2 regions of the Streptomyces sp. NPDC001903 genome follow, and region 2 is predicted to be linked to the other one. Evidence: riboswitches for the same ligand, from Rfam matches in the RefSeq annotation. Region 2 holds a riboswitch; the other holds the start of a gene.
The links. A riboswitch is a leader RNA that binds a small molecule or an ion and turns the genes downstream of it on or off. The one in region 2 is predicted to bind cobalamin.

Region 1 (5,839 bases), on a different contig from region 2:
CAGCTCGGGGCGGTCCGCACCGTCGAGCGCGTCACGGTGGACGAGCCGGAGTACCGGCTCGCCGCCAAGGCCTGGTCAGAGCGGAGCGGGCGCCCCGCGAACGAGGCGCTCGGCCGGCTCGGCGGCACCCCCGACTGGCTCCAGTACGACGAGACGCCCGACTGCACGGGCTGCGGCGCCCCGATGGAGTTCATCGCCCAGCTGGAGGAGGGTCCCGACCCCCTCACCGCTCCCAACTTCGGCTCCGGCAGAGCCTATGCGCACGTCTGCGCACCTTGCGGGCGGGCGGCGTTCCTCTGGCAGTGCTGAGAACGCCGCCCGGCCCGGCGGTCAGGCCTCCGGATAGCGGCGCGGGGTCCACGTCACGCGGGAGCCGTCCGGGCGCTCGGTGACCTGGGTCTGCGAGGAGCCGATCAGCAGGATCGTGCGCATGTCCACCTCGGAGGGCTCCAGTTCGCCGAGCGCGAGGACGCGGACCGACTGCTCCGGGCCGCCCACGTCCCGGGCGACGACCACCGGGGTCTGCTCCGAACGCAGCTCCAGCAGCAGCTCCTTGGCCTGGGCGACCTGCCAGGTCCGGCTGCGCGAGCCCGGGTTGTACAGGGCGAGCACCAGGTCCGCCGCCGCGGCGGCGCGCAGCCGCTCCGCGATGACCTCCCACGGCTTGAGCCGGTCCGAGAGGGAGATGGTGGCGTAGTCGTGGCCGAGCGGGGCCCCGGCCGCGGCGGCTGCCGCGTTGGCGGCGGTCACCCCCGGCAGGACCCGTACGGGCACGTCCTTGTACTCGGGCTGCCCGGCGACCTCCAGGACGGCGGTGGCCATGGCGAAGACGCCCGGGTCGCCGCCGGAGACCACGGCCACGCGCTTGCCGCGGCGGGCCAGGTCGAGCGCGAACTCGGCGCGCTCCGACTCCACCTTGTTGTCGGAGCCGTGCCGGACCTGCCCCGGCTTGGCGGGGACCCGGTCCAGGTACGTGGTGTACCCGACGAGCACCTCGGCGTCGGCCAGCGCCCGCCGCGTCTCGGGGGTGAGCCAGAGCGGCCCGGCCGGGCCGGTGCCGACGACCACGACCTCGCCGGGGCCGGACGGCACGCTGCCCGGATTGCCGATGCGGCTGGGCACGACGGCGACGGCGAAGTACGGGACGCTGTCGGGGTCGGTGTCGGCGAGGACGCCGGTCCGCTCCCCCTCCATGGTGGCGCGCTCCACGTACCGGGCCTCCGCGAGGCGGCCGCTGCCCTCCATGGCCCGGCGCACGGCGGGGAAGGTGCGGCCGAGCTTCATCACGACGGCGGAGTCGGTGGCGGCGAGGCGGGCGGTGAGCTCCTCCTCGGGCAGGGTGCCGGGCAGGATCGTCAGCACCTCCTCGCCCTCGACGAGCGGGGTGCCCAGGCGGGCCGCGGCGGCGCTGACCGAGGTCACGCCGGGGATCACCTCGGCCTCGTAGCGGTCGGCGAGCCGCTTGTGCATGTGCATGTACGAGCCGTAGAAGAGCGGGTCGCCCTCGGCGAGCACGGCGACGGTCCGCCCGGCGTCCAGGTGCGCGGCCAGCCGGGCGGCGGAGGCCTCGTAGAACTCCTCCATCGCGCCCTGGTAGCCGCCGGGGTGGTCGGTGGTCTCGGTGGTGACCGGGTAGACCAGCGGCTCCTCGACGTGGTCGGCGCGCAGGTGCTTCGCGGCGATCGAGCGGGCGATCGAGCGGCCGTGGCGGGCGCTGTGGTACGCGACGACATCGGCCTCGGCGATGACCTCGACGGCCCGCAGGGTCATGAGGGAAGGGTCGCCGGGGCCGAGCCCGACGCCGTACAGCTTTCCGGTACCGGTGCCGGCTGCGGTGCTCATTCTTCCTCGCTCGCGATCGCGTTGACGGCGGCGGCCGCGATGGCGCTGCCGCCGCGCCGGCCGCGCACGATCAGGTGGTCGAGCCCGGAGGCGTGGGCGGCGAGCGCGTCCTTGGACTCGGCGGCGCCGATGAAGCCGACCGGGACGCCGATGACGGCGGCGGGGCGCGGGGCGCCCTCCTCGATCATCTCCAACAGCCGGAACAGGGCGGTCGGCGCGTTGCCGACGGCGATCACGGAGCCTTCCAGCAGGCCGCGGTCGCGCCAGACCTCGAGGGCGGCGGCGCTGCGCGTGGTGCCCATCTTGGCGGCGAGGGCCGGGACGGCCGGGTCGGACAGGGTGCAGATCACCTCGTTGTCCACGGGCAGCCGCTTGCGGGTGACACCGCTGGCGACCATCTGCACGTCGCAGAGGATCGGCGCGCCGGCGTGCAGCGCGGCCCGCGCGCGGAGCACGACGTCCGGGGTGTAGCCGAGGTCCTGGGGCAGGTCGGTCATTCCGCAGGCGTGGATCATGCGCACCGCGACCTGGGCGACGGAGGCGGGCAGCCCGGAGAGGTCCGCCTCGGCGCGGATCGTGGCAAAGGACTGGCGGTAGATCGCCGCGCCGTCCTTCTCGTACTCGAACACTGTGTACTCGCTCATTTCTTCGCTGCGTCGTGGGAGGTGGTACGGCGTACGGCCGCGAGGGCCGCGGGAAGTTCGGAGGCCGGGACGCCCCGGAGCGGGGCGCGGCCGGTCGCGGTCAGGTCGTACCCGTCGGCGGTGGCGACCACGTCGGCCCAGGCGGTGCCGCGGGGGTGCCCGCACCGGCGTTCGCAGCCGGACCAGTGCACGGGCAGCGGGCGGGTGCCCGGTGCCGCCTGCACCACGACGGCGCGCGCGTCGGCGCGTACGTCCGCGCGGGATTTCGCGCAACCCGGCTTCCCGGTACAGGCGGTGACGGACCGCCAGGGATCGCCGGGAGCGGTCACGAGCCCGGCCGCGGCGAGCTCGGCGAGCGCGCCCGCGGCGGCTCCGGCGGGCAGGCCGGGGACGACGATCCCGCGCCAAGGGGTCAGGCGGAGCCGGCCCGTGAGCCCGGCCAGCCGGCGCCACTGGGCGGTGGTGAGGCGGCCCAGCGGCGCGAACACGCTGAGCGCGGCGGCGCCTTCGGGGCCCTCGACCACACCCGGCTCGGGGGGCGGTCCGCTCGGGGCGGCGCGGTCCCGTACGACGGCGGCCGGGATACCGGAGGCGGCGAGTCGTGCAGCCAACTCCTCGGAAAGCATGGCCTGTTCGGCAGGAAGCTCCGACACCCGCCAGGCCCGGGTACCGGCCCGGCGGACGGCGTCCAGGAAGTACCCGGCGGCCGCGAGCGCGGCCCGCGGACCGTCGGCGGCGGCCACCAGCAGGGCGTCCGCCGGGTCGGCCGTCCACAGCAGGGCCCGGTCCCCGTCCCCGGCGGCGGCCAGGTTCACATCGGCGTCGAGCGAGGTGACGTCCCCGCGGCCGTCGTCGAGGGCGAACAGGAAGCGCCCGGACAGCCCGGCCGCCGGCGCGCTCGCGCACAGCAGCCGGTCCAGCTCCGCCACCCAGGGCGCGACGTCGGGCAGCGCCCGCCGGTCCAGGCCCGTCAGCGGCGAGGCGACGATGTTGCGGACCCGCTCGTGGGTGGGCGCGGGCAGCAGCCCGGCCCGTACGAGCACGCCCTGCAGCTCGCCCCCGCAGCTCGCACCGAGCCCGCGCAGCTGCGCGTTGCCCCGCGAGGTGAGGTCGATGTGCCCGTCGCCGAGCCGGTCCGCCGCATCGGCCAGGAGCAGGGCCGCGCCCGCGTCGAGCATCCCGCCGGGTATCCGGATCCGGGCCAGGTGCCCGTCGTCCGCCGCGTGCAGCCGCAGCGCACCGGGGCAGGCGTCACCGCGGTCACGTATGACCGGTTCGTCCCGCGATGCGGCGGAAGGGGGCTGGGGCGGCATGGCGGCGAGCATACCCACGATTGCCCGACCCCGGCCTGTGTCCGTCACCACCCGCCCCCGCGCCCCACCCTCCGCCCGACCTGCCCCGATCCGCTCCGCGGGCGTCGGACACCCCCACTCCCGGCCAGGGAGAACGCCACCTAAGATGACCACCGGCGGAGCCACGTGGCCCGCTGGGAGGAAGCCCGGTGCGAATCCGGCGCGGTCCCGCCACTGTGAACCCGCGGAGCGATCCGCCGGGTGAGTCAGGAACTCCCGCTGTCCTCACTGCCCGGGGCGCGGAAACCCCGAGGAAGGCATGCCGCCGCATGATCCTGCTGCTGTCGACGTCCGACACCGATCTGCTCAGCGCCCGCGCCGCGGACGGCCCCGTGCCGTACCGGTTCGCGAACCCCTCCCGCCTTCCCCTCGAAGACCTCCCCGCCCTGCTCGACGGCGTCGACCTGGTCGTCGTACGCCTCCTCGGCGGGCTGCGCGCCTGGCAGGACGGGCTCGACCTGCTCCTGGCGCCGACCCAGACCCGCCCGGTGGTCGTCCTCACCGGCGAACAGGCCCCGGACGCCCAGCTGATGGAGGCCTCGACGGTCCCGATCGGCATCGCCGCCGAGGCGCACGGCTACCTCGCCCACGGCGGCCCCGCCAACCTCGACCAGCTGGCCCGCTTCCTGTCCGACACCGTGCTGCTCACCGGCCACGGCTTCGAGCCGCCCGCCGCGGCGCCCACCTGGGGCCCGCTGGAGCGCACCCCGGTGCGCCCGTACGGCCCGCGCATCGCCGTGCTGTACTACCGCGCCCACCAGATGAGCGGCAACACCGCCTTCGTGCACGCGCTGTGCGACGCCATCGTGGAGACCGGCGGGACGCCCGTACCGCTGTACGTGTCCTCCCTGCGCAGCCCGGAGCCGGAGCTGATCGCCGAACTGGAGTCGGCGGACGCGATCGTCACCACGGTGCTCGCGGCCGGCGGCACCAAGCCCGCCACCGCCTCGGCCGGCGGGGACGACGAGTCCTGGGACGCGGGCGCGCTCGCCGCCCTCGGCGTGCCGATCCTGCAGGCCCTGTGCCTGACCGGCTCGCGCAGCGCCTGGGAGGAGAACGACGAGGGCCTGTCCCCGCTCGACGCCGCGACGCAGGTCGCCGTGCCCGAGTTCGACGGCCGCCTGATCACGGTCCCGTTCTCCTTCAAGGAGCTCGACGAGGACGGACTGCCCTCGTACGTGGCCGATCCCGAGCGCGCCGCCCGCGTCGCCGGCATCGCCGTGCGGCACGCCCGGCTGCGGCACATCGAGCGCCGCGACAAGAAGATCGCGCTCGTCCTGTCCGCGTACCCGACCAAGCACTCCCGCATCGGCAACGCGGTCGGCCTCGACACCCCGGCCAGCGCCGTGGAGCTGCTGCGCACGCTCATCGCGGGCGGTTACGACTTCGGCCCCGTCGAGGAGATCCCGGGCCTGGTCTCGGGCGACGGCGACGAGCTGATCCGCGCCCTGATCGAGGCCGGCGGCCACGACCAGGACTGGCTGACCGAGGAGCAGCTGGCCCGCAACCCGGTCCGGATCCCCGCGGCCGACTACAAGCGGTGGTTCGCCGAGCTCCCCGCCGAGCTGCGGGGCAGCGTCGAGGAGCACTGGGGCGAGGCCCCGGGCAACATGTTCGTGGACCGCTCGGCCAACCCGGAGGGCGACATCGTCCTCGCGGCGCTGCGCCGCGGGAACCTGCTCATCCTGATCCAGCCGCCGCGCGGCTTCGGCGAGAACCCGATCGCGATCTACCACGACCCGGACCTGCCGCCCTCGCACCACTACCTGGCCGCGTACCGCTGGATCCAGGCGAGCGCGCAGGACGGCGGCTTCGGCGCCGACGCGATGATCCACCTGGGCAAGCACGGCAACCTGGAGTGGCTGCCGGGCAAGAACGCCGGCCTGTCGGCGGCCTGCGCGCCCGACGCGGCGCTCGGCGACCTGCCGCTGATCTACCCGTTCCTGGTCAACGACCCGGGCGAGGGCACCCAGGCCAAGCGCCGCGTGCACGCGACGCTGG
Region 2 (5,839 bases):
ACTGACGACGGTGGAGGCAGAACCCACCGGCCCGATGTCGCACCCGTGCAGCGCAGCGGCCTCTTCCATGGCAGCCCCGAGGCCGCCGGAAGCGACCGAGTCCGGGTACAAGTCGTCCAGCCACGTATCCACGTTCCACCCCTCAGCAGTTGCAGTGCGGGAACGCGCCGCCCTTGAGGGGTTCCAGCGCTCCTCGCAGTGTCGATGGATCCGTCATGTGCGTAGCGGCATCCAAGGACATACCTCCGGCCCCGTTCGGGGAATACCACTTGATGGAATCCCAGGAGCGCTGACCGCAGCGAAGCCTTGGTGAAGCAGTCCCGGGGTCGTCGTAGCCGATGAGGTCGACGACCTGGCCGATGAGCTGGTCGCGCTTCTTCTTGGCCTTGGTGACCGTCGCGTTGGCCGCATCCAGATCGCTGCCGTCCGGCTCGGAATCGTCGCGCCACAGCGGAGGAGATACGCGGCTCTCGGTCCACTCCCCATCGGAGCCGCAATCGCCGGAGCACGAGATCAATCCGAACTCTGGTAGGCGAATGTGGACGTTCCACCGGTGGTGACGCGGGTGATGGAAAACCCGCGCGGCGCACCGCAGGTGCGGGCGTTGCCCAGGCACCCCGCCCTGGCTGTTCGACTGCAACGGCTCCGACGCCCAGCGGTGGACCAACACCAGCCTCAACGCGGCTCCCCTCCCGGTACCCGCACCCTGACGTCCCGGTTCGCCGGTTCATTGAGGTTTGCGGGGAGTTGATCACGCTTGAGGGCGAACCCTCCGCTCCGGGCTGGTTTCTCGATGATCACATGCGCCATGGTGATCACGTGACGTCGCGGCCACACCCCCCGGCGGTCGGCCAACCGCCTTGGACCGCAGCCTTTTTGTGTACTGGAGGACTTCATCATGGCAAGCAACCGCAGCATCCGCGTCCTGGCGGCTGTCGCAGCGCTCCCCTTCGCCGTCGCGCTCTTCACGGGCACGGCCCAGGCCGACAACGGAGCCGGTGCGGGCGTCTCGTCCAACGCCGCCGTCGGGGAGATCCTCGGCAGCGGGGTCGCGGGCGGCAACCTCGGCAACTCCTCCACCACCCAGCAGATCGCCACGGGCTCCGGGGCGTCCAACCAGGGCAACGGCGCCCAGGCCAACGGCGCCGGCTTCACCGCCATCGGGCAGTCCAACGACTCGTTCGTGTTCAACCCCGTCCCGTAGCGGACCGGTCACGCTGTGGCCCGCCCTCCCCCCGGAGGGCGGGCCCTTCGCGTTCCCCCTCCCCTTCCTGTGAGAAGAGGGGCCCAGCGGCCCCCGCGGTCGGGACCTTCGGCCCGCGGGCGCGGCCGGAGGGTGGGCTAGCTTGCCCGAGAGGGCCGCGAGCGCCCCGGCGGGGACACGAGAGAGAGGCGCAGCGCATGGACGGCATCGAGTACCGCGTCCTCCCGCTCCGGCTGGAGGCCGCGCCCGAGCCCGTGCCGGTGTGCGGGGCCTTCACCTACCGCCGCGACCGGCCCTACGAGCTGGCGCTCGACTTCCGGGGCGCCGGGATGCACCTGGCGCACTGGGTGTTCTCCCGGGACCTGCTGCTCGACGGGGAGACCCGCGCGACGGGCGAGGGGGACGTCCGGGTGTGGCCGCGCTGGCAGGGCGGGGAACCGCGGGTCTTCCTCGCCTTCACCAACGGTGCGCAGAGCTGCGTGGTGTCCGCCCGGGCGAAGGACGTACGGGTGCTGTGCCGGCGGCTGGTCGCGCTGGTGCCGCGGGGCGAGGAGCGGCGGCACTACGACCTCGACGCCGAGCTGAGCACCCTCCTGCCCCGGTAGAGCCCCATCTGAGAGGCTTTCTTTTGGTTTGGTGCGTTTTGGGTGCAACCATGAGCCTGCCGGGAGCGTCCTCGGCAGTGACACCGGTCCCCGTCTCCGAAGAATCAGGGGGACGTCATGAACCACCTCCGCCACCGGCGGCTCGTGGCCCTCGCCACAGGTGCGCTGCTCACCGCCGGGATCACCCTCGCCGCGCCGGCCTCCGCCGCCGTCCGGCCCACGCCGCTCGTCGTGAACGCCCGCTGGGGCGGACACTGCACGTACGACCGCATCGTCATCGACCTGCGGGGGTACGTCCCCCAGGCCACGGTCACCCGCGTTCCCCGGCTGGTCCACGACGGGTCCGGCGCGCCGGTCCCGCTGGCCGGGAAGCACTTCCTCCAGATCCGACTGCACCCCGCCGAGGCGCACGACCGCGCGGGCGACAGCACGTACCGCGGACCGAAGCTGGTCAAGATCCATCTGCCGCGACTGAAGGGCCTCGCCCTGACCGGCGACTTCGAGGGGTACGTGACCTTCGGCGCCGCCTTCGACGGCAAGCCCTCCTACCGCTCCTTCACACTGCACGCGCCCGAGCGGTTCGTGCTGGACGTCGCGCACCGCGACGTGTGCCGCTGAGGGCCGGGCGGGCGGGCGCCCCCGGGCGCCCCGGCGTGCGCGCCGGGTTGGTACAGGTCCGTCCGTCCGACTAGGGTCAACGGGCCTTGGTGTTCGGGAAACCGGTGGGAAACCGGTGCGGCCCTCGCCACTGTGAACGGGAAGTCCGGCTCCACTCTCCCCCAGACTCCGTCCGGGAGGTGCCCCCATCGGGAAGCCACTGGGCGGAGCGGAAGGATCCGCGCCGCCCGGGAAGGCGGAGCCAGGGCATCAGCACCCGTGAGCCAGGAGACCGGCCGGGGCGCGTTGTCCATCCACGAGGTGCTGGAGAGGTCTCCCCACTCATGCATATAGCCGAGGGGTTCCTACCCCCTTTGCACGCGGTCGCCTGGGGCGCCGCGTCCGCTCCCTTCGTCGTCCACGGTGTCCGCGCCCTCACCCGTGAGGTGAAGGCGAACCCGGAGAGCACGCTGCTGCTCGGCGCGTCCGGAGCGTTCACTTTCGTCCTGTCCGCCTTGAAGATCCCTTCCGTGACGGGCAGTTGCTCGCACCCCACCGGGACCGGACTCGGGGCCATCCTGTTCCGGCCGCCGATCATGGCGGTGCTCGGCACGATCACCCTGCTCTTCCAGGCACTGCTGCTGGCGCACGGCGGGCTGACCACCCTCGGCGCGAACGTCTTCTCGATGGCGATCGCCGGGCCGTGGGCCGGGTACGGGGTCTACCTGCTGCTGAAGCGCTTCGACGTCCCCCTGATGGTGACCGTCTTCTTCGGCGCCTTCTTCGCCGACCTGGTCACCTACTGCGTGACCTCCGTGCAGCTGGCGCTGGCCTTCCCGGACCCGGCTTCCGGGTTCCCGGGCGCGCTCGCGAAGTTCGGGGGCATCTTCGCCGTGACCCAGATCCCGCTCGCGGTGAGCGAGGGGCTGCTGACGGTGCTCGTGATGCGGCTGCTGATGCAGTCGAGCAAGTCGGACCTGGTCCGGCTGGGCGTGGCGAAGCTGAGCGGGCGCGGCGGGCAGAGCGAGCGGAAGGCGGCGGTCTGATGGGGATGAGCCGGAACGCGAAGATCAACTCCCTGCTGCTGCTCCTGGTGGCGGCGCTGGCGGTACTGCCGATCGCGCTCGGGATGGGCGAGGGCAAGGAGGAGCCGTTCACGGGCGCCGACGCGCAGGCGGAGTCGGCGATCACCGAGCTGAAGCCGGACTACGAGCCGTGGTTCTCGCCGCTGTACGAACCCCCCTCCGGGGAGGTGGAGTCGGCCCTGTTCGCCCTCCAGGCGGCGCTGGGCGCGGGCGTGCTCGCGTACTACTTCGGCGTCCGCAAGGGCCGCCGCCAGGGCGCTGCGCTCGCCGCCGCCGCGGGCCCTGCGGACACCGCCGGGGCGTCCGCTGCCGCCGGGGCGGCCGACACGGCCGCCGCGGAGTCGTAGGCGGTGCTGCCGATCGACGTGGCCGCGCACGGGAGCCGGTGGCGGCGCCGGCATCCGCTGGAGAAGGCCCTGCTGGGGCTCGGGCTGACGGTCACGGCCGTGTGCCTGCCGCCCTGGCCCGGCGGGCCGCTGGTCGCCGCCGCCACGCTCGCCGTGCTGCTCGGCCCGGCCGGCGTGGCCGGGCGGCAGCTGTGGCGGGCCTTCAGGATCCCGCTGGGCTTCTGCTTCACCGGCGCGCTGCCGCTGCTGGTCGCCGTCGGCGGGCCGGCCGGGTTCGTCTCGCTCGCGCCCGACGGCCCCCGGCATGCGGCGGAGCTGCTGCTGCGGACCTCGGCGGCCTCCCTCGGCGTGCTGCTGTTCGCCTTCACCACGCCCGTCTCGGACGTGCTGCCCCGGCTGGTCCGGGCCGGGGTCCCGGCGCCGGTGGTGGACGTGGCCCTGGTCATGTACCGCATCGGCTTCCTGCTGCTGGACTCGATGGCCCAGGTACGGCGCGCCCAGGCGGCCCGGCTGGGCCAGTCCGGGCGGGCGGCGGTATGGCGTTCGCTCGCCGGGCTCGCCGCGACCTCCTTCGTACGGGCCTTCGATCGCGCGGCGCGGCTCCAGGACGGCCTGGCCGGGCGCGGCTACAACGGCGCGCTGCGGGTCCTCGTACCCGAGGCGGCCCTGTCCTGGCGGTTCCTGGCGGCCTCGGGGGCACTGCTGGCGGCCCTGATCACCCTGACCCTCACCCTGAAGGGGCTCTACCTGTGAACCCGTTGGTGGAACTGGCCGGCGCCGGCTACGCGTACGAGGACGGACCCGCGGTCCTGGCCGACGTGGACTTCTCCATCGCCGAGGGCCGGGCGCTGGTCCTGCTGGGCCGCAACGGCAGCGGCAAGACCACGCTGATGCGGCTGCTGAGCGGGGGCCTGCGGCCCGGCTCGGGCGCGCTGCGCCTCGACGGCGCGGCGGTCTCGTACGACCGGGCGGGGCTGATCCGCCTGCGCACGGCGGTGCAGCTGGTGGTCCAGGACCCGGACGACCAGCTGTTCGCGGCCTCGGTGGAGCAGGACGTCTCCTTCGGCCCGATGAACCTGGGGCTGGCGGCGGAGGAGGTGCGCGCCCGCGTGGACTCGGCGCTCGCCGCGCTGGACATCACGGCGCTGCGGGACCGGCCGACGCACCTGCTCTCGTACGGCCAGCGCAAGCGCGCGGCGATCGCGGGGGCGGTGGCGATGGCTCCGCGGGTGCTGATCCTGGACGAGCCGACGGCGGGGCTCGACCCGGACGGGCAGGAGCGCCTGCTGGACGTCCTGGCCCGGCTGCGCGCGGCCGGCACCACGGTGGTCATGGCCACGCACGACGTGGACCTGGCGGTCCGCTGGGCCGACGACGCGGCGGTCCTGACCCCGTCGGGCATCCGCACGGGCCCGGCGCAGACCCTCCTGTCGGATCCGGAGCTCCTGGCCGCGGCCGGTCTGCGCCAGGCCTGGTCCCCGGCGGTGACGGCCCTCCTGCGCGCCCACGCCCTGCTGCCCCCGCACGCCCCGGGCCCGAAGACCCCGGAGGCCCTGGCCGCTTGGCGGTAGCCGTGTCCGCGGCCCGCCGCATCCCTAGGATGGCGGCATGTCGCTGCCGCACGCCATCCTCACCGCCCTGATGGAGAAGCCCTCGTCGGGGCTGGAGCTGACGCGGCGGTTCGACAAGTCGATCGGGTACTTCTGGTCCGCGACGCACCAGCAGATCTACCGCGAGCTCGGGCGGCTGGAGGAGGCCGGACTGATCCGGGCGCTGCCCAGCGAGGTGCCCGTACGGGGGCAGAAGAAGCAGTACGAGGTCCTGGACGCGGGCAGCGCCGAGCTCGCGCGGTGGGTCGGCGAGCGCCAGGACCCGAAGGCCGTCCGGGATCCGCTGCTGCTGCGGATCCGGGCCGCGGCCGTGGTGGGGCCGCAGGGGCTGGCCGCGGAGCTGCGGCGCCATCTGGAGCTGCACCGGCGGCAGCTGGCGGTCTACGAGGCC

Region 1: it holds a riboswitch for cobalamin, as region 2 does, so the genes downstream of both, cobN (cobaltochelatase subunit CobN) here and ACFYZS_RS02820 (energy-coupling factor ABC transporter permease) in region 2, are expected to answer to the same signal.

Annotation. Positions count from the first base shown of each region.
Region 1 is NZ_JBIASZ010000030.1:27,082-32,920, forward strand. It holds gene ACFYZS_RS38490 (hypothetical protein) at 1-309, shown strand, start outside; gene ACFYZS_RS38495 (precorrin-2 C(20)-methyltransferase) at 331-1,842, opposite strand; gene ACFYZS_RS38500 (precorrin-8X methylmutase) at 1,839-2,486, opposite strand; gene cobG (precorrin-3B synthase) at 2,483-3,799, opposite strand; cobalamin riboswitch at 3,938-4,075, shown strand; gene cobN (cobaltochelatase subunit CobN) at 4,108-5,839, shown strand, end outside.
Region 2 is NZ_JBIASZ010000001.1:607,387-613,225, reverse strand. It holds gene ACFYZS_RS02845 (hypothetical protein) at 1-132, opposite strand, end outside; gene ACFYZS_RS02840 (hypothetical protein) at 143-679, opposite strand; gene ACFYZS_RS02835 (hypothetical protein) at 899-1,204, shown strand; gene ACFYZS_RS02830 (SsgA family sporulation/cell division regulator) at 1,402-1,809, shown strand; gene ACFYZS_RS02825 (hypothetical protein) at 1,927-2,427, shown strand; cobalamin riboswitch at 2,498-2,722, shown strand; gene ACFYZS_RS02820 (energy-coupling factor ABC transporter permease) at 2,751-3,452, shown strand; gene ACFYZS_RS02815 (energy-coupling factor ABC transporter substrate-binding protein) at 3,458-3,838, shown strand; gene cbiQ (cobalt ECF transporter T component CbiQ) at 3,842-4,591, shown strand; gene ACFYZS_RS02805 (energy-coupling factor ABC transporter ATP-binding protein) at 4,588-5,409, shown strand; gene ACFYZS_RS02800 (PadR family transcriptional regulator) at 5,447-5,839, shown strand, end outside.